Regions from separate parts of the Citricoccus sp. NPDC055426 genome, predicted to be linked through region 2. Evidence: riboswitches for the same ligand, from Rfam matches in the RefSeq annotation. Region 2 holds a riboswitch; each other region holds the start of a gene.
What was found. A riboswitch is a leader RNA that binds a small molecule or an ion and turns the genes downstream of it on or off. The one in region 2 is predicted to bind S-adenosylmethionine.
Positions count from the first base shown of each region.

Region 1: it holds a riboswitch for S-adenosylmethionine, as region 2 does, so the genes downstream of both, AB0K08_RS01370 (AMP-binding protein) here and AB0K08_RS02540 (flavin reductase family protein) in region 2, are expected to answer to the same signal.
Region 3: it holds a riboswitch for S-adenosylmethionine, as region 2 does, so the genes downstream of both, AB0K08_RS01930 (MFS transporter) here and AB0K08_RS02540 (flavin reductase family protein) in region 2, are expected to answer to the same signal.

Region 1 is NZ_JBFARZ010000001.1:291,432-297,392, forward strand. Features, by position in the region: gene AB0K08_RS01350 (ABC transporter substrate-binding protein) at 1-45, shown strand, start outside; gene AB0K08_RS01355 (iron ABC transporter permease) at 144-1,157, shown strand; gene AB0K08_RS01360 (heme ABC transporter ATP-binding protein) at 1,181-1,987, shown strand; gene AB0K08_RS01365 (siderophore-interacting protein) at 2,034-3,038, shown strand; gene AB0K08_RS01370 (AMP-binding protein) at 3,071-5,068, opposite strand; SAM riboswitch class I at 5,196-5,314, opposite strand; gene AB0K08_RS01375 (PadR family transcriptional regulator) at 5,426-5,800, shown strand; gene AB0K08_RS01380 (hypothetical protein) at 5,802-5,961, shown strand, end outside.
Region 2 is NZ_JBFARZ010000001.1:553,014-558,974, forward strand. Features, by position in the region: gene AB0K08_RS02515 (MFS transporter) at 1-977, shown strand, start outside; gene AB0K08_RS02520 (hypothetical protein) at 1,020-1,331, opposite strand; gene AB0K08_RS02525 (Ig-like domain-containing protein) at 1,403-2,650, opposite strand; gene AB0K08_RS02530 (aldo/keto reductase family protein) at 2,785-3,789, opposite strand; gene AB0K08_RS02535 (RNA-binding S4 domain-containing protein) at 3,799-4,188, opposite strand; gene AB0K08_RS02540 (flavin reductase family protein) at 4,221-4,778, opposite strand; SAM riboswitch class IV at 4,852-4,971, opposite strand; gene hisD (histidinol dehydrogenase) at 5,045-5,961, opposite strand, start outside.
Region 3 is NZ_JBFARZ010000001.1:416,082-422,042, reverse strand. Features, by position in the region: gene AB0K08_RS01975 (GNAT family N-acetyltransferase) at 1-66, opposite strand, end outside; gene AB0K08_RS01970 (hypothetical protein) at 397-678, opposite strand; gene AB0K08_RS01965 (Ltp family lipoprotein) at 907-1,665, shown strand; gene AB0K08_RS01960 (hypothetical protein) at 1,815-2,078, shown strand; gene AB0K08_RS01955 (DUF4287 domain-containing protein) at 2,170-2,460, shown strand; gene AB0K08_RS01950 (hypothetical protein) at 2,491-3,138, shown strand; gene AB0K08_RS01945 (MarR family transcriptional regulator) at 3,183-3,620, shown strand; gene AB0K08_RS01940 (organic hydroperoxide resistance protein) at 3,659-4,081, shown strand; gene AB0K08_RS01935 (glutathione peroxidase) at 4,081-4,572, shown strand; SAM riboswitch class IV at 4,720-4,836, shown strand; gene AB0K08_RS01930 (MFS transporter) at 4,857-5,961, shown strand, end outside.

The sequences.
Region 1 (5,961 bases), 260 kb from region 2:
GTCTCCCTCGCCGAGGCCGTGTACAACCCGGAGGGCCTGCAGTGACGCTGCTGGAGAGGCCCGGGACGACGACGGCCCCGGCCGTGGGTGAGCCGCGGCGCCCCCGGCGGCGGCAGGCTTCCCGAACGGGCCTGCGGACCGCGGTGACCAGTGCGGTGCTGGCGGTGCTGCTGGCCGCCGTGCTGGTGCTCTCCGCCGGCGCGGGGCAGTTCCCCACCACGCCGGACGAGGTCCTCGGATCCGTCTGGCGCGGGATCACCGGAGCGGCGGCCGCGGACCCGGACCAGGTGCTGGTGGACTCCACCCTGTGGAACATCCGCTTCCCCCGGCTGCTGCTCGGCGTGGTGGTGGGGGCCTCCCTCGGCGTGGCCGGGGCCCTGATGCAGGGGGTCTTCAGCAACCCGCTGGCCGAGCCCGGGATCATCGGCGTCAGCTCCGGTGCAGCCGTGGGCGCCTGCGTGGTCATCGTCTTCGGGCTGACCGCCGTGGGCGGCTGGGTGCTGCCGGTGGCCGCCTTCCTCGGCGGGCTGCTCGTCACCTGGCTGGTCTACCTGCTGGCCCGCTCCGGCAACCAGGCCATGGTCCTGACGCTTGTGCTGACCGGGATCGCCGTGAACGCGGTGGCCGGGGCCATCATGTCCTTCCTCGTGTTCCTCGGGGACACCGCCAGCCGCGAGCAGATCGTGTTCTGGCAGATGGGCTCGCTCAACGGCGCCACCTGGACCGCCGTGGCCACCGCCGGGGTGGTGTTCCTGCTGGGCGTCGTGGTGGCCGTGGGCCTGCGCGGTCAACTGGACCTGCTGGCCCTCGGCGAGCGGCCCGCCCAGCACGCCGGCGTGAACGTGGGCCGGCTGCGCGTGGTGTCCATCGTCGCGGTGGCCGTGCTGACCTCGGCCGCCGTGGCCTACGCCGGGCTCATCAGCTTCGTGGGCCTCGTGGTGCCGCATGCCCTGCGCCTGGTGATCGGGCCGTCCCACCGGGGGCTGATCCCGCTCTCCGCGCTCGGCGGGGCGGTGCTGCTGTCCCTGGCGGACGTGGCCGCGCGCACCATCATCCCCTTCGCGGACATGCCGATCGGGATCTTCACCGCCGTGGTCGGCGGACCGGTGTTCTTCATCCTGCTGCGGCAGTCGCTCAAGAAGCAGGGGGCCCTGTGATGCTGCGCGCCCAAGGAGTCCACGTGGAGATCAACGCCCGCCCGATCCTGCACGGTGTGGACGTGGAGCTGCGGCCCGGAGAGGTGACCGTGGTGATCGGCCCGAACGGGGCCGGCAAGTCCACGCTCTTCTCCGTGCTCTCCGGGGACATCACCCCCAGCCGGGGATCCGTGACGCTGAACGGCACGCCGGTGGCCGAGTGGAAGCCCCAGGCGGCCGCCCGCGAGCGGGCCGTCATGGTGCAGGACTCCACGGTGTCCTTCCCGTTCTCCGTGCGCGAGGTGGTGCAGATGGGACGCAACGCCTGGCGCCGCACCGAGCAGGCGGACCGGGACGAGGAGGCGGTGGACGGTGCCGTCGCCGCGGTGGAGATCGAACACCTCCAGGACCGGACCGTCACCGTGGTCTCCGGCGGTGAGCGCCAGCGCACCGCCCTGGCCCGGGTGCTGGCCCAGGAGGGCAGGGCCGTGCTGCTGGACGAGCCGGTCTCCGCCATGGACATCGCCCACCAGGAGCGGACCCTCGCGTTGTGCCGCGAGCTGGCGGCGGCGGGCCACGCGGTGGCCGTGGTGCTCCATGACCTGGACTCCGCGGCCGTGTACGGGGACCGGGTGGTCCTGCTGGACCACGGGAAGGTGGTGGCGGACGGCACCCCGGAGCAGGTGTGCACCGCCGAACTGCTGAGCGGCGTCTACGGGACGCCGATCGAGGTGTTCGACCTCCACGGGGTGCGGCGGGTGATGCCCGCGCGCCGACCGGCCGCACCCCGGGACGAGGGCTCCGAGGGGCCCGTGATGCCTATCGGCGCCTCCGCGCGGACCGTACGCTGAAGGGGAGAGACACCGCCGGTCCATGGCGGTGCCACCGGAAGGATCCATGGGCAGCAAACACCACGCCAGCACACCCGCCACGGACGAGGCCTACGAGCGTTACCGCGCGGCCCGCGAGCAGTATTCCGTGGCCAAGTATGAGTACAAGGCCGCGAAGTACGCACTGAAGGCCGCCCGGATGCGTGACCAGCACGGGTCCGGTCAGCGCGCCCTCGGCGCCCTGGGGCCGGTGGAGTCCCGCGACTCCATGGACCGCTCGATGGAACGCGGCAAGCGCCGGCAGGTGGTGCTGGAGGTGGTGGCCACCGAGCGGATCGGGGAGCACTTCCAGCGGATCACCCTCGGCGGCCCGGGCTTCGCCGACTTCCGGGACAACCGTTTCACGGACAAGTACGTGAAGATCCTCTTCGTGGACCCGGCACTGGGCCTGGAACCGCCCTATGACGTGCAGGCCCTGCGCAAGGAGCTGCCGAAGCACCAGCGCCCCGTCCGCCGGACCTACACGGTGCACTCGGTGGACGGCGCGGCCCAGACCCTCGTGATCGACGTGGTGCTGCACGGGGACGCCGGCGTGGCCGGGCCCTGGGCCGCGCGCGCGGTGGTGGGCGAGAAGGTGGCCTTCGCCGGACCCGGTGGCAAGTACGCCCCGGACACCACGGCGGAGGCGCACCTGATGGTCGGGGACGAGTCGGCGCTGCCGGCGATCTCCGCCGCCCTGGCCGAGCTGGCGGAGAAGGCCCCGGCCGCCGTCGGGAAGGCTGTCATCGAGGTGGGCGGCCCGCAGGACGAGTGGGAGCTGACCGCACCGGCGGGCGTGGACGTGACCTGGCTGCACCGCGGCGGGGACTACGCGCCGGCCCGCTCGGGGCTGGCCGCAGCCGTGGAGTCGATCGGACGCGAGGAGTGGCCGGCCGGGCGCGTGCATGCCTTCGTCCACGGGGAGAAGGCCATGGTCAAGCGGTTGCGCCGGCATCTGACCGAGGACCGCGGCGTGGACCGGAAGATGCTGTCCCTGTCCTCCTACTGGACGTATGGCACGGCTGACGCCTGAGCGACGACTGAGTCCGGGCGCAGCAGCAGAAGTCAGCCGCGGCGCCCGGCCATGACCTCGGCGATCTGCCCGACGCAGGGCTCGTTCTGCAGGGACGTGGTGTCCCCCAGCGCGGTGCCCTCGTAGAGCTGGGTGAGCAGGCGGCGCATGATCTTGCCCGAGCGCGTCTTCGGCACGTCGGGCACGAACACCACCTCGCGCGGCTTTGCTACCGGGCCGATCACGGTCCCCACGTGGCGGCGCAACTCCTCGGCGGACTCCTCGCCCACCCCGGCGCGGGCCACCACGAACGCGACGGCGGCGTGCCCGGTCTTCGGGTCGGGCACCGGACACACCCCGGCCTCCACCACGCCCGGGTGGGAGACCAGTGCGGACTCGATCTCGATGGTGGACAGCCGGTGCCCGGAGATGTTGATGACGTCGTCGATGCGGCCGAGGATCCAGAGGTCCGCATCCTCGTCGTACTTCGCCCCGTCCCCGGCCAGGAACCAGCCCTGCTCGGCGTAGTCCTTCCAGTAGGAGGTGTAATAGCGCCGCGGGTTGCCCCACACGGTGCGGGCCATGGCCGGGCCGGTGCGGGTCACCACCACCTTGCCCTGCAGGCCGGCGGCAACGCGCTCGCCGGCGTCGTCCACCACGGCCACGTCCACCCCGGGCAGGGGGCGGGATCCGCAGCCGGGCTTGAACCGCTCATCGGTCTGCCGCGGGGAGAGGATGGTCGCGCCGGTCTCGGATTGCCACCAGGTGTCCACCATCGGCACGCCCACTGAACCGTCGCGCGCCACCCGCGCGCCGCCGTCGTCCGTCTCGGCCTGCAGCTGCGCATCCAGCGCGGCGAGCCGGTCCCGGCCGATCTGGGTGCGCGCCCAGGTCCAGGCCTCCGGGTTCACGGCCTCGCCCACGGTGCCGACGAGGCGGATGCTGGACAGGTCGTACTCCGCGGGGATCCCCTCGGGGAACCAGCCCATGAGGGAGCGCACAAGCGTCGGCGCGGTGTAGTACGAGGTCACGCCGTAGCGCTCGATGACCTCGAAGTGCCGGCCCGGGTGCGGCGCGTTCGGCACGCCCTCGTAGATGACCTGGGTGACGCCGTTGGAGAGCGGGCCGTAGATCTCGTAGGTGTGGGCGGTGACCCAGGCGAGGTCTGCGGTGCACCAGTGCACGTCATGCTCCCGCGCGTCCACATCCGGGTTCGAGAACAGGAAGTCGTGGGACCAGGAGGCCTGGGTGAGGTAGCCGCCGGAGGTGTGTACGAGGCCCTTGGGCTGGCCCGTGGTGCCGGAGGTGTACATGATGAACAACTCGGTCTCGGCGTCGAAGGCCTCGGGGGTGTGGGTGGTGGGCTGGCGGTCCACGATCTCGTGCCACCACACGTCCCGGCCTGGGGTCCATGCCACGTCCGTGTGCCCGGTGCGGTTGAGCACCAGCACGTGCTCGATCGCGTTGTCCCCGGCCACGGCGGCGTCCGCGTTGGCCTTGACCGGCACGGCCTGGCCGCGGCGGAACTGGCCCTCGGAGGTCACCAGCAGCTTGGCGCCGGTGTCCTCCACGCGGAACTTCAGCGCCTCGGCCGAGAAGCCGCCGAACACGAGTGAGTGCACGGCTCCGATCCGGGCGCAGGCCAGCGTGATGACCACCGTCTCCACCAGCACGGGCAGGTAGACGACCACGCGGTCGCCCTTGACGATGCCCAGCTCGGTCAGCGCGTTGGCGGCCTGGCTGACCTCTCGCTGCAGCTGCGCGTAGGTGACGGCGCGGCGGTCGCCCGGCTCGCCCTCGAAGTACAGCGCCACCTTCTCGCCGCGGCCGGCCGCCACGTGCCGGTCCACGCAGTTCACCGCGACGTTGAGCCGCCCGCCCTCGAACCAGCGGATCTGGGGCCCGCGCTCGGCGAGCGGGTCCGGGTCCGTCCATGAGTGGGTGGTGTGCCACTCCGTCTCCCAGTCCAGGCGGCGCGCGGCGGCATCCCAGAAGGCCAGGCGGTCCTGCTCGCTGACGGGCTGACCGTCCCCGAGACCGCCGTGCAGCAGGTGGGCGGGGCGGCCCGGATGGACGGTGGTGTCGGCGGAATTCACGACGGCGGCCGGCAGCGGAGCGGGCAGGGCGGCGGTTTCGGCGGTGGTGGCGTTCGGGGCAACAGACACGAGGGGAACCTTCTTTCCATCGAATCTGGCGGTAGCACCTGGTGGCCGCTGCGGCGCCCCGAGGGGGCTGGAGCGGACCACGGGTTGCTGCGGCGTCACGGAGCCAGATCTCTCAGCCGCTCGGGATGGTCGATTCCACTCTAGGGCCCGGCCGGTACGCGGGTCTAAACGGGTGACGGCGTGCGACGCGGTTCAAGTCGGGACTAGTTGACGTGCCTGACTAGTCAGGCATACGATCTAGTCATGACAGGGGACAACTGGCCGAGCGAGTGGCTGCGGGGTGTGCTCGGGGTGTGCGTGCTGCGCATCCTGACGGACGGCTCCAGTTACGGCTACGCGATCATCCAGCGTCTGGCCGAGGCCGGCCTCGGGACCGTCAAGGGCGGGACCCTGTACCCGCTGCTCGGCCGGCTGGAGGAGGCCGGGCACCTCGAGGTCGAATGGCGGCCCGGCGACGGCGGCCCCGGCCGGAAGTTCTATGCGCTCACCCAGCAGGGGCGCCGGGAAGCGGCGGACCAGGCGGCCCGCTGGGCCGCGTTCACCGCGACCACCCGGATGCTCACGGACGGCGCGCTGCCCGACGCCCATGAATCCGCAGGCCACGAGGGAAGGGATTGACATGAGAACTGGGCACGATGGATCGACGTCTCAGTCCGGAAATCCGCTGAACTATGCCCGGCTGGCGCCCGGCGTGGAGAAGGCCTGGGTGGAGGATTTCGTCCTCGAACAGCGGCTCCTCGGGGTGCCCGGGCCTCTCATCGGGGACGCTCTCGTCCTCG
Region 2 (5,961 bases):
GCCACCTGGTCTTCACGATCGCCGGTCAGACGGTCATCGGCCGGCGGACCTCACCGGCCACCATGGATGCCGCGTTCGGGTGGTTCACGGCCGCCTTCTCCGTCGGTCAGATGCTCGGCCCGCTGATCTCCGGGTTCATCCTGGGCAACGTCACCCTGGGGGAGGCCTCGCACAGTGCGGCCTTCGCCGGCCGGATCGACGCGGCCCTCTGGCTGGGTGCGGCATGCTCCCTGCTGGCGGTGCCCGTGATGTACCTGATGAGGGCCGACGGCGGCCGGCGGTCCCGCGCGCACCCGCCGGCACCCGGCGTGGCACCGGAGGTCGGCGCCGGGCCGGGCGGCGAGACGGCCGCAGCCGGGGCCGGGCCGGCGTCGGGCTCCGGTGCGGGTGCGGAGAAGCCGACCATGCTGCGGATCTGGCGCGTGCCGGGGATCCCCTCCCACATGATGGCCTCCCTGGCCCTGCTGGCGGTGCTGGACATCCTGACGGCCTTCCTGCCGCTCGTCGGCGAATCCGCTGGGGTGGCGCCGGTCTGGGTGGGTGTCCTGCTGGCGGTGCGCGGCGGGGCCTCGTTCGTGTCCCGCATCGTGCTGCCGTGGATGTCCCGGAGGTGGTCCCGTCACTCGCTGGTGCTGGTGTCCCTGCTGGCCACCGCGGTGGCGGTGGGGTTCGTGCCGCCGGTGCTCGAGGCGTGGGGCGCCTCCTGGTTCGCGCTGACCCTGATGGCCGTGGGCGGCTTCGCCCTCGGGATCGGCCAGCCGCTGACCATGTCTCTTGTCTCCCAGGCCGTGCCGGTCGCGTGGCGCGGCCCGGCGCTGGCGGTCCGCCTGGTCGGCAACCGCGTGGGGCAGGTCGTGATGCCCGTGGTGGCCGGACTCGTGGCGGCACCCCTCGGTCCCGCCGGCGGCATCTGGTGCGCCTGCCTCATCCTGGCGGCCTCCGGCACCGAACGGCTGGTGTCCGGGCGCCGGACCTAGCCGGACTGGCCGGACCCAGCTGTATCGGCCGGAGCGGGCGGTTCAGCGGCCGCCGTCGTCGCTGTCCGGGTCCTCGTCGTCCTCGAGGCCGTCCCATTCCGAGTCCTCGTCCAGGATGTCCTCGCCGTCGACCGCTTCGGGCCTGCCCTCCTGGTAATCCGGGATGCCGTTGTTGTCCTCGTCCCCGTCCAGCAGGAACGTGTCCCGGCGCAACGGGTCTATGGCGTCCAGGGTGTCCGGGTCATCGGAGGAGCCGACGTCCGTGGTGCCGTCCCGGCCGTCGGCCGGCTGCTCCAGGTCGTTCTCCGGTTCCTCGATGAATTGCTGTTCCAGTTCGTCCTCGTACCGGCTCAACCTGAACCTCCTCGATGTCGGGCGGCCCACGGGCGGGCGGTCCGTCCCAGCGACCGCATCGTCCGGCCAGCCTAGTGCCGGCGGCCCGCGCGGGGTAGGGCGGCTGCGGCGAGGCCGATGAGCACCAGCATCAGGACCCCCATGCCGGCGAACAGCCAGATGGAGGACCCGGTGACCGCAGTGGCCCGTTCCGGGGCCGCCACCGGGGTGCTGCCGCCGTCCGCATCCTGCGGGGCCGTACCGTCCTGCTCGCCGGCACCACCCTCCGGGAAGCTCCCGCCGCCGGGGCGTGAGGCCATCCCGGCGGAGATGCCCTGGATGAGGGTGCGGGCGTCCTCGACGGCCTGCAGCGAACACGAGACCGTGGTCTCCCGGGGCAGGTCGCCCAGGCGCTGGGCCGTGGTGGAGGTCTCGGGCGCGGTCCCGGAGGGGGCGTTCCCCTCCGGCGACGCCGGGCCGCTGCCCGGCCCGCCTCCGGATCCGGAGGCGCTGGCGCCCGGGGTGCCGGGGACCGACTCGGAGCCGCCGTGACCGTTGGCGCCGTTGCTGTCTCCGTCACCGCCGCCGGCGCCACCGGCTCCGTTGTCACCACCGTTGCCACCGCTGCCGCCGCCGGGCGGCGTCTGCGGGGGAGCGGTGGAGGACGGGGCCGGCGTCGGCTCAGCGGAGGGGGCGGGCCCGGAGGTCGGCTCCTGGCTGGGAGCCGGGGTGGTGCTGGTGGGCGAGGGGGCCGGCGTCGTGGGATCTGGCGTCGGCGGGTCCGTGGGCGTGGGCGCCGGCGGGGTGGTGGGGCCGGGGCTGGTGGGGGCCGGTGTGGGGGTGGGCGTGGGGTCCGGCTGTGCCTCCACCCGGATCGACAGGTCACAGACGGCCGTCCCGCCCTGACCGTCGTCTGCGGTGACGGCGATGAAGTCCTGGCCGGAGAAACTCGGCGGAGCCGTATAGGTCAGGGTGTGGCCCGTGATCGAGGTCTCGGCCCCCCAGGAGGAGCCCGCCGCCGTCAGGGTGACCCGGTCGCCGTCGGGATCCGAGACCTGGAAGCCGATCAACTCCGGGGTACCGGCCTGGACGAGGACCCCGGGGCACTGGAGGAACTCGGGCGGGGCGTTGCCGCTGGGGCTCGGGGAGGGAGAGGGGGCCACGGGTTGCGTGGGGGAGGGAGATTCGCTGGGGCTGGGCGGGGTGCTCGCCACGGCCGGGCCGGCCAGGCCGGTCAGCAGGACCAGGACCCCAGAGGCCACGGCCAAACGACGGCCGAGGTCCGCGCGGGCATGGTGCGGGTGGGAAAGGTCAGCAGCGTGCCCTGCCTTGGTGGTCATGCTCAGCCCCCCTGATGGCGCTTGACCCCGTGTTGCCCGCTCCGTCCAGCGGAACGGGCAACACCGGCTATCTGTGATCATACCGTGATGTTGCAGGATGTCCAGATCACGGCTTGATCACAATGCGGGGCTGGTCAGGCGGCGCGCTCCTCCGGGACGGAGACCAGGGTGGGGTCGTCCGTGACGATGTGCCCGATGGCGGCGTCGACGGCCCCCAGGGTGGCGTCATCCAGGGTGAGGTCCAGGGCCTTCACGTTCTCGGCGATCTGCTCCGGCCGGGAGGCTCCCACGATGGCACCGGCGACGTTCGGGTGGGCGAGGACCCACGCGATGGCGAGCTGGCCCATGGTGGCGCCGAGCCCCTCGGCGATGGGGCGCAGCTTCTGCACGGCGGTGAGCACGTCATCGGACATCCGGTGGGCCATGGTGCGGGCGCCGCCCTCGGTGTCCGCGCCCCTGGAGCCCTCCGGGGGCTGCTGGCCGGGCAGGTACTTGCCGGTGAGGATGCCGCCGGCCATGGGGGACCAGACGATCTGGGAGAGTCCGAGGTCCTCGCACGCCGGGATGACCTCGGGTTCGATGACCCGCCACAGCATGGAGTACTGCGGCTGGCTCGAGATGAGCTGGAAGCCCAGCTGGGAGGCCATGGCGTGGGCTTCCCGGATCTTGTCCGCCGGCCACTCGGAGACCCCGATGTACAGGGCCTTGCCGGCGCGGACGACGTCCGCGAAGGCCTGCATGGTCTCCTCCAGGGGCGTCTCCACGTCATAGCGGTGGGCCTGGTAGAGGTCCACGTAGTCCATCTTCAGCCGCTGCAGGGAGCCGTTGATGGACTCCATGATGTGCTTGCGGGAGAGCCCGGTGTCATTGTGGCCCCTGGGACCGGTGGGCCAGTAGACCTTGGTGAAGACCTCGAGGGACTCGCGGCGCTGACCCTGCAGGGCCTCGCCGAGGACGGACTCGGCCTTGGTGTTCGCGTAGACATCCGCCGTGTCGAAGCTCGTGATGCCCTGGTCCAGGGCCTCCTTCACGCAGGCGTGCGCCGTCTCGTTCTCGACCTGGGAGCCGTGGGTGAGCCAATTGCCGTAGATGATCTCGGAGATCTTGAGTCCGCTGTTGCCGAGGTATCGAAATTTCATGGATTCACCCTAGTCGGACTCGGTGCGCCGCCGGAGCTGGTCCAGCTGCCGGCGCTCCCGCTTGGTCGGGCGTCCGGCCCCGCGGTCCCGGCGCGGCACGGCCATCAGCTCCCGGGGCACGGGCTCGGGGGAGTGGTCGATGTAGTGGCGGACGGCCTCCGGGGCGCCGACGCGTTTGGCCAGCAGACCGGTGACCTCGAGGATGCGCTCCCGGCCGGGCTGGCGCAGCCGGATGGTGTCCCCGGGGCGCACCGCCTGTGAGGCCTTGGTGGGCTGCCCGTTCAGCCGGACGTGCCCGGCCCGGCAGGCGGCGGTGGCCGCCGAGCGTGTCTTGTACATGCGCACGCCCCAGAGCCAGGCGTCCAGGCGGACCTGGGCGGGGGCGCTGGGCTGTGGCATGCCTGTGGAGTCTACCGGGGCTACTGGTCCGGCTACTGGTTGCCCTCCGCGGTGCGCAGGTTGCGGAACGCGGAGCGGTGGAACACGATCGGCTCGTGCTCGGAGGAGTGGTCATGCACGCCGTGGACCTCGAGCAGGACCATGGTGTGGTCACCGGCCGGCAGCTCGGCGTAGACGGTGGTGTCCAGCCACAGGGCGGCACCGTTCAGGAGCAGGGCGCCGTGGTCCGTGGCGCGGACGTCCAGCCCGGCGAAGCGGTCGCCCTCCTTGGAGGCCAGCTGGCGGCACACACTGGTCTGGCCCTCGCCGAGGATGGAGATCCCGATGCGTTCCGCCTGCTTCAGCCGCGGCCAGGTCCGGGAGGTGTTCTGCACCGCGACCGACACCAGGGCCGGCTCGAGGGAGACCCCGACGGTGAACGACGAGGCCACGAGCCCCTCCTTGACACCGTGGGCCACGCCGGCCAGGGCCGCCACGCCGGAGGGGAAGTGGGAGAAGGCGGCGCGCAGGGTCTCGGTGGACAGCTCGCGGTCGAGGTCACGGTCCAGGGCGGCGGTCGGGTGCAGTTCGTGGGTAGCCAGAGCGGTCATGTTCGGTCCTCCGTTCGACGGCGGATCTGCCCCGCGGCGCCCGCGGAGAGTACTCCGAACGGCACCGGCAGAAACGCGGTACTTGCCTGCCGGCGCATCCGGTAGGCCGAATCCTCACCTGGAGCACCCCACTACTGCGTGAAGAGGGTTGCCGTCCCGCAAGCCAGGGCTGTAACAGCGGGAACTCGTGATTCTGTGTCCAGAGTAACGAGGCCCGGCTGGGACGGTCAAAGGTTTTTCCGAACTGTGAACCCCCGTGACCTGCTTCAGCGGAAGCGGAGGGAGACGGCCTCGCCGTGGGCGGGCAGGCCCTCCGCCGTGGACAGGGCGGAGATGTTGGCGTCCAGGTCCTTCAGGCCGGTCTCCGTGTAGCGGATCAGCTGCTGCAGGCGCAGGAAGCTCACGGTGTTCAGCCCGGAGGAGTACCGGGCGGAGCCGCCGGTGGGGAGCACGTGGTTGGAGCCGGAGGAGTAGTCGCCCAGCGGCACCGGGGAGTACGGGCCCACGAACACGGCGCCGGCGTTGCTCACCCGGCGGGCCGTGGCCAGCGCGTCCACGGTGTGCACCTCGAGGTGCTCGGCGGCATAGGCGTCCGCCACGGCCAGCGCCTCGTCCAGGGTGTCCACCAGCAGGATCCCGGACTGGGGGCCGCCCAGGGCCTGGCGGATCTGCTCCTCGTGGAAGGAGCCGGGCACCTGTGCCTCGACCTGCTCCGCCACGTCCCGGGCCAGCTCGGGGGAGGTGGTGATCAGCACGGAGCCGGCCATCGGATCGTGCTCCGCCTGGCTGATCAGGTCCGCGGCCACCCAGCGGGCGTCGGCCGTGCCGTCGGCCAGGACCGCGATCTCGGTGGGCCCGGCCTCGGCGTCGATGCCGATGGTCCCGAGCAGGGCGCGCTTGGCGGCCGCCACGAAGATGTTGCCCGGCCCCGTGACCATGTCCACGGGGGCACACAGCCGCGCGCCGGCGTCGTCCGCCACGCCGTAGGCGAACATGGCCACCGCCTGGGCGCCGCCCGCGGCGTAGACCTCGTCCACGCCGAGCAGGGCGCAGGCGGCCAGGATCACGGGGTGCGGCAGGCCGCCGAAGTCCTTCTGCGGCGGGGACGCGACGGCCAGGGAGGGCACCCCCGCGGCCTGGGCCGGGACCACGTTCATCACCACGGAGGAGGGGTAGACGGCGC
Region 3 (5,961 bases), 140 kb from region 2:
CGTGGCCAACCGCAGCAGCTCGGTCTCCCTCGGTCTGAGGTCGCGGATGGTCCAGTCGCTGGGCATGGCGCCAGTATCTCAAGGTCCGCGACGTCCTGTGGAGGGGCAGCCGGGGGAATGCTGACAGATTGACTGCTCGGCGGCGACCGCAGTTCGCGAGCTGGGGCATCCCGGAGCACGCAAGATCGTCGACCAACTCGTGGAGGTGGGAGTCCTGCAGGTCATTGACCCGGACAGCACCTACCGTCGCCGCTACCTTGCCCCCTCCCCGCATCGTGGGTGTTCTCTTCGAACGTGACGGATGATCACTTCCGTGACGACCTGATGGAGGATGCTCACGCAACAGCGGGTCCGTGAGCATCCGTCCCCGCCTCGCACCAGCGCCGGCAGTGGGTCCTAGAAATCCGATTCGGACAGCATCCGGCGGGCTTCGCCGAGGGCCCACTCCGCATCCTCGTGGTCCGTCCTCGCGAGCATCAGGAGATTGTTGATGCGCTGCTCACGGCTGAGTTTGGCCGTCTCGTCGGCGAAGTTGATCATCGCCAAGACTCGGGCATGGGCCCTGCGTCCCCTGGCCCTGGTCCGGGTGTCGTTCGCATCCGTTCCCTTCAGGATCTGCAGTGCCTCGGTCAACAGCTCTTTCACCGTGCGGTCCCCCCCACCATTGCGTTCGTTCATTCACGGTAGCCGAGCTGAAAGCGGAACGTGACCGGCCGACGTCGTGCGTTAGCGCCCTTATCTTGTCCGCCGCTGTCCGTACTGTCCGAATCATGATCGATCCCGCCACCCGGCGGGGCATTCCCATCGGTCATCGTTCCGGTACCGCCGGATCGTCGGCTCCGGGGTGACCGCCTCAGTGCCGTTCACCGTCTATCGCTTCCCCGCGATCCTCATGAAGGACACACCATGACCAAGAACCCGTCATCACCCACCCCGTACCAGCAGGACCAGCTCTTCAGCGGCGCCCCGAACCCCCACGGGAAGGCGGCAGCCAAGGCGGCACGCCCCTGGTTCAAGAAGAAGCGCTTCCTCATCCCGGGAGGATTCCTCGCGCTCTTCATCGTCGCCGGACTCGCGGGCGGCGGCGGGGAGGACACGGCACCGGTGACCGCTACCTCCACCCAGTCGGCCTCACCCTCCGCCACCGAGGAGGTCCAGCTCACCGAGGCCACCCCCTCAGCGGACGATGCGGCCTCGCAGGAAGCCGAGGAGTCTGCACGGGCCGAGGCAGAGGCCTCCGAGAAGGCCGAAGAAGAGGCGCAGGCGGCCGCGGAGGCTGAAGCGGCCCAGAAGGCCGAGGAAGAGGCGAAGGCAGAGGAGGAGGCTCGCGCCGCCGAGGAAGCCGCTGCAGAAGCTGAGGCCGAAGCCGAGCGCGGCACGCTGAGCCAGCAGAACGCGCTGCGGTCGGCCGAGGACTACCTCGACTACACGGCCTTCTCTCGGACCGGGCTCATCGGCCAACTGGAGTTCGAGGGGTACTCCACCGCTGACGCAACCTGGGCCGTGGACCGCGTGGAGGTCGACTGGAACGAGCAGGCAGCCAAGTCCGCCGAGGACTACCTGGACTACACATCCTTCTCCAAGCAGGGCCTGATCGACCAGCTGGTCTTCGAAGGCTACTCGCAGGAGCAGGCCCAGTATGGTGTGGGCCAGACGGGGCTGTAGCTCCCCCCGGCGACCACCCTGCCGGGCCCTCTGACCACGGGACCGGCAGGGCCGGCGTCGTCCCCGCCCATCACCGCCGCGGCCGCGGCACCCTCACATCTACTCCCCGACACCCACCCACCGCTTCAGAGAACGGACGTGCGTCAACCATGGCAGGAGACAACGTCGGCAGCTGGTTCGCCGTCGGCACCATCGGATCCATCATCACGGCAGGCGCGGCCTCCGCCGTGCCCTGGTACATGGGGATAGACGGCATCGGGCTCAACTTCATCGTGGCCCTGTGCGTCGCGTCCGGGATCTTCGCCCTCGTGGCACTGATCGCCTTCGCCGGGTTCCTCAACCTGGTGGTGAGGTACCTGCGGGAGATCAGTGACCAGACGTACACGGAGCGCTCGAGGCCAGCTGGCCGGTGACGGAGAACAACACACCCTGACGAACGGCTCCGCGATGGAACACAATGGTGCCCACCGCGTTGCCGACACCCGGCCGACCCCAGGAGCACCCATGTCCTTCCAGGCCTACCTCGACACCATCGAGGACAAGACCGGACTCACCCCACGCCAATTGCTCGAGATCGCCCAGGGCAAGGGGTATGGCGATCCCTCGGTGAAGGCCGGTGAGATCCTCGACTGGCTCAAGGCCGACTACGGGCTCGGGCGCGGCCACGGCATGGCCCTGGTGCACGTCATCAAGAAGGGCCCGCAGATCGACGCGAAGCATGTCGGGTCCACGGGCTCCCACCGGGACGAGTCGGACGTGCTCTGGCTGGATGGCCAGTCCAGCAGACCCGCGTGATCACACCGGCCCCCGCCCGAAAGCCGTCCGTTGAGTAATCGAGGCACGCGCCTGAGGTTCACCGGCCACATCGCCGGCGCCGGGACCGCCGGCGGGATGCGACTGGTGCTCGGATGCTGGACGGCGTCCCCGCACGGGATGTTCGCGGACGTCATGATCCAGCGCCCGGACGGGCACCGCATCCTGCTGGCCCCTGATCAGTGGGTCGCCGAGTTCGTCTCCGCGACCTACACTTTCGACGAGGTGCAGCAGGTGCCGGTCAGCATCCAGAGGTCCGACGCCGGCGCTGCCGCCGGCTCCCGCTGGCACGTCACCGCCGGACCGCTGGACTGGTACTTCGAGGTGGGGCGGCGCCACGCCCTGGGGCATCTGCTGCGGGCGGTGCCCGGCCCGGTGGGAACATCTCTGACCATGGCCAGGATCACCGACCGGGTGGCCGGGGTGGTGATGCCGGGGGTGCGGACCCTGGGCACCGCTGGCAACGACCGCACCGAGTGGTATGCCGCCCGGGACCTGCACCGCCTCGCCGCCTCTCGTGCGACGTGGGATGGGGAGGACCTGGGGGCCCTGGCGGACCTGGATCCCCCGGCGGACTTCGGATTCAGCTCCACCCCGCGGTTTCCCAGCCTGACCACGTTGACGAGCACCGTGCGGATCCGCCCGGAAGCCTCGGGCTGAAGATTTCCATTGCGCACAACTGAATTGTGCGCAATACTTTCTGCATGAGCGGCACCGATACTGCACCCACGCTGCAGCTGGAGAAACAGGTCTGCTTCGCCCTGTATTCGGCGGCCCGCGCGGCACAGCAGGCCTACCGCCCGTTGCTGGACGAGCTGGGACTGACCTACCCGCAGTACCTGGTGCTGTTGGTGCTCTGGGAGCAGGATGGACCGTCCGTCTCTGAGCTCGGCGCGCGCCTGCACCTGGACAGCGGCACGCTCTCGCCGCTGCTGCGCCGCCTGGACACCCACGGGTTCATCACCCGCCGGCGCCAGGAAGCGGACTCCCGCCGCGTGACCGTCCACCTGACCGAGGCGGGCGACGCCCTCCGCGAGCGCGCGGTGGACGTCCAGCGTTGCCTGCTGGACGCCGTCGGGCTCTCCGGCCCCGAGCTGCTGGCGCTGCGGGACCTCTCCCGGCGCTTCGTGAGCGCCGGCTGACCAACTCACAGCACCACCCCGACCCGAAGGAGACCACCATGCAGACCATCTACACCGCCGAGGCCCTGGCCACCGGAGGCGGCCGCGACGGCCGCACCCAGACCGCGGACGGCACCATCAGCCTGGACCTGGCTGTCCCGCAGGAGATGGGCGGCTCCGGTGACGGCGCCAACCCCGAGCAGCTCTTCGCCGCCGGCTTCGCGGCCTGCTTCCACTCCGCCCTGCAGATGGTGGCCCGCAAGGCCAAGGCAGACCTGGGCGAGTCCAGCGTGGGTGCCCGCGTGGGCATCGGTCCCAACGACGCCGGCGGCTTCGGCCTCGAGGTCACCCTCGAGGTGGTGGTGCCGAACCTGTCGGCCGAGCAGGCCCAGGAGCTCGCCGACCAGGCCCACCAGGTGTGCCCGTATTCCAACGCCACCCGCGGCAACATCGATGTCCACGTGAACGTGGTGCAGGACTGATGCCCACGCTGTACGATTTCGCCGCCCCCACCGTGGCCGGCCAGGAGCAGCCGCTCGCCGACTACGCCGGACAGGTGGCCGTGGTGGTCAACACCGCCAGCAAGTGCGGCCTGACGCCCCAGTACGAGGGCCTGCAGGAGCTCTACGCCGAGTACCAGGACCGGGGTCTGGTGGTGCTGGGCTTCCCCTGCAACCAGTTCGCGAACCAGGAACCCGGCACGGACGCCGAGGCCAGCGAGTTCTGCCAGCTGAACTACGGGGTCGACTTCCCCATGTTCGCCAAGGTGGACGTCAACGGCTCCGGCTCCCACCCCCTATTCGGCTGGCTGCGCAAGGAGACCTCCGGGCTGCTCGGCGGGGCCATCAAGTGGAACTTCACCAAGTTCCTCATCGGCCGGGACGGGCGGGTCATCGAGCGTTTCGCGCCAGCCACCGGACCGGAGAAGATGCGCAGCGCGATCGAGGCGGCCCTGGAGGCGCCGGCGGGCTGAGGTCCTGGAGAACCTGGCAGGCCACCCTGCGTCTCACGGCGTCATCTCCGTCCCCTGCACCCGGGTGATCGGCTCAAACACCGCCAGGATGACGGACCAAGACCGCCGGCATGCCCCGGGCCCGCCCCGCCGATAGCGTCGGCGGCGAATCACGAGTGCCACACACAGCGAACCCTGGTTCCGTGGCCGGCAACCCTCCGCACGTGTGGGGTGCCCCAGGTGAGGATTCGGCCCGCAGCCCACTGGTGCGGGCAAGACGCGAGCCAAGGTAGGGAAGACAGGCCATGAGCACGTCCACACTGAGAATCGACTCCGAGGCATCCGTGGTCCACGGCCTGGACATCGGCCGCACCCGGCCGGCCATGAAGTGGGTGTGGATCCTCGGCCTGGGTGGGGTGTTCTTCGAGGCCTACGCCGGTGCGGCCCTCGCCTCCGGTCTCGATCCGCTGACCCGCGAGTTGGGCCTGAGCCCCGTCCAGGTCTCCCTGGTGACGAGCACCTACATGTTCGTGGCGATCTTCGTCTGCCCCTTCGCCGGAGGCCTGGCGGACAAGTTCGGGCGGCTGAACATCCTCCTGGCAGCCAAGGCCTTCGCCCTGGTCGCCATGGTGATCGGACTGTCCGCGGGCAGCTTTGAGATCCTCATCCTCTCCCGCGTGCTCGCCGGCGTGGCCTGGGCCATGGACTTCGGAGCGCTGCTGACCTATATCTCCGAGTTCCTGCCGGCACGGCACCAGAGCAAGCTCAACCGCTGGCAGGGCATGTGGTATGTGGCCACCACCACCAACCTGCTCTTCACCTTCGGCATCTACCACCTCGGGGTCGGCACCTCGATCTGGCGCTGGTTGCTGGGCAGCTGCGCCGTCGTCGCACTGGCGCTCCTCGTCTCCCAGCGGGCCGTGCTGGTGGAGTCCCCGCGGTGGCTGGCCTCCAAGGGCCGGTACGCCCAGGCCGCCGCCGCCCTGCAGCGGATGTACGAGTTCCCCGGCGCCGAGGTCACCGCCGCCCCGGACAGCGCGGCGACCGAGACGACCCAGCACGACGCCGGCCGGCTGGCCACGCTGTTCCGCCCGCCCTACCTGCGGCGCACCATCCTGGCCAACGTCGCCTGGGTCGCGGAAGCCTGCCAGTACTACGCAATCGGCTGGTACCTACCGATCATCGCCCTGACCCTGTTCGGAGAGAGCTTCGCGGGAGCCACGCTCGGGGCCGCGGCGTTCAACGTCCTGGGCATCGTCGGTGGTTTCGCCGCAGCCGGGCTGGCGTCCCGGTTACGCATCCGCGGTGCCGTCCAGCTCGGCTTCGCCGCCTGCGCGGTGATCCTCGTCGTCTTCGGGCTCACGCTCGAGTCCGCTCCCCTGGCGGTGGCCATCCTGCTGCCGTCCTTGT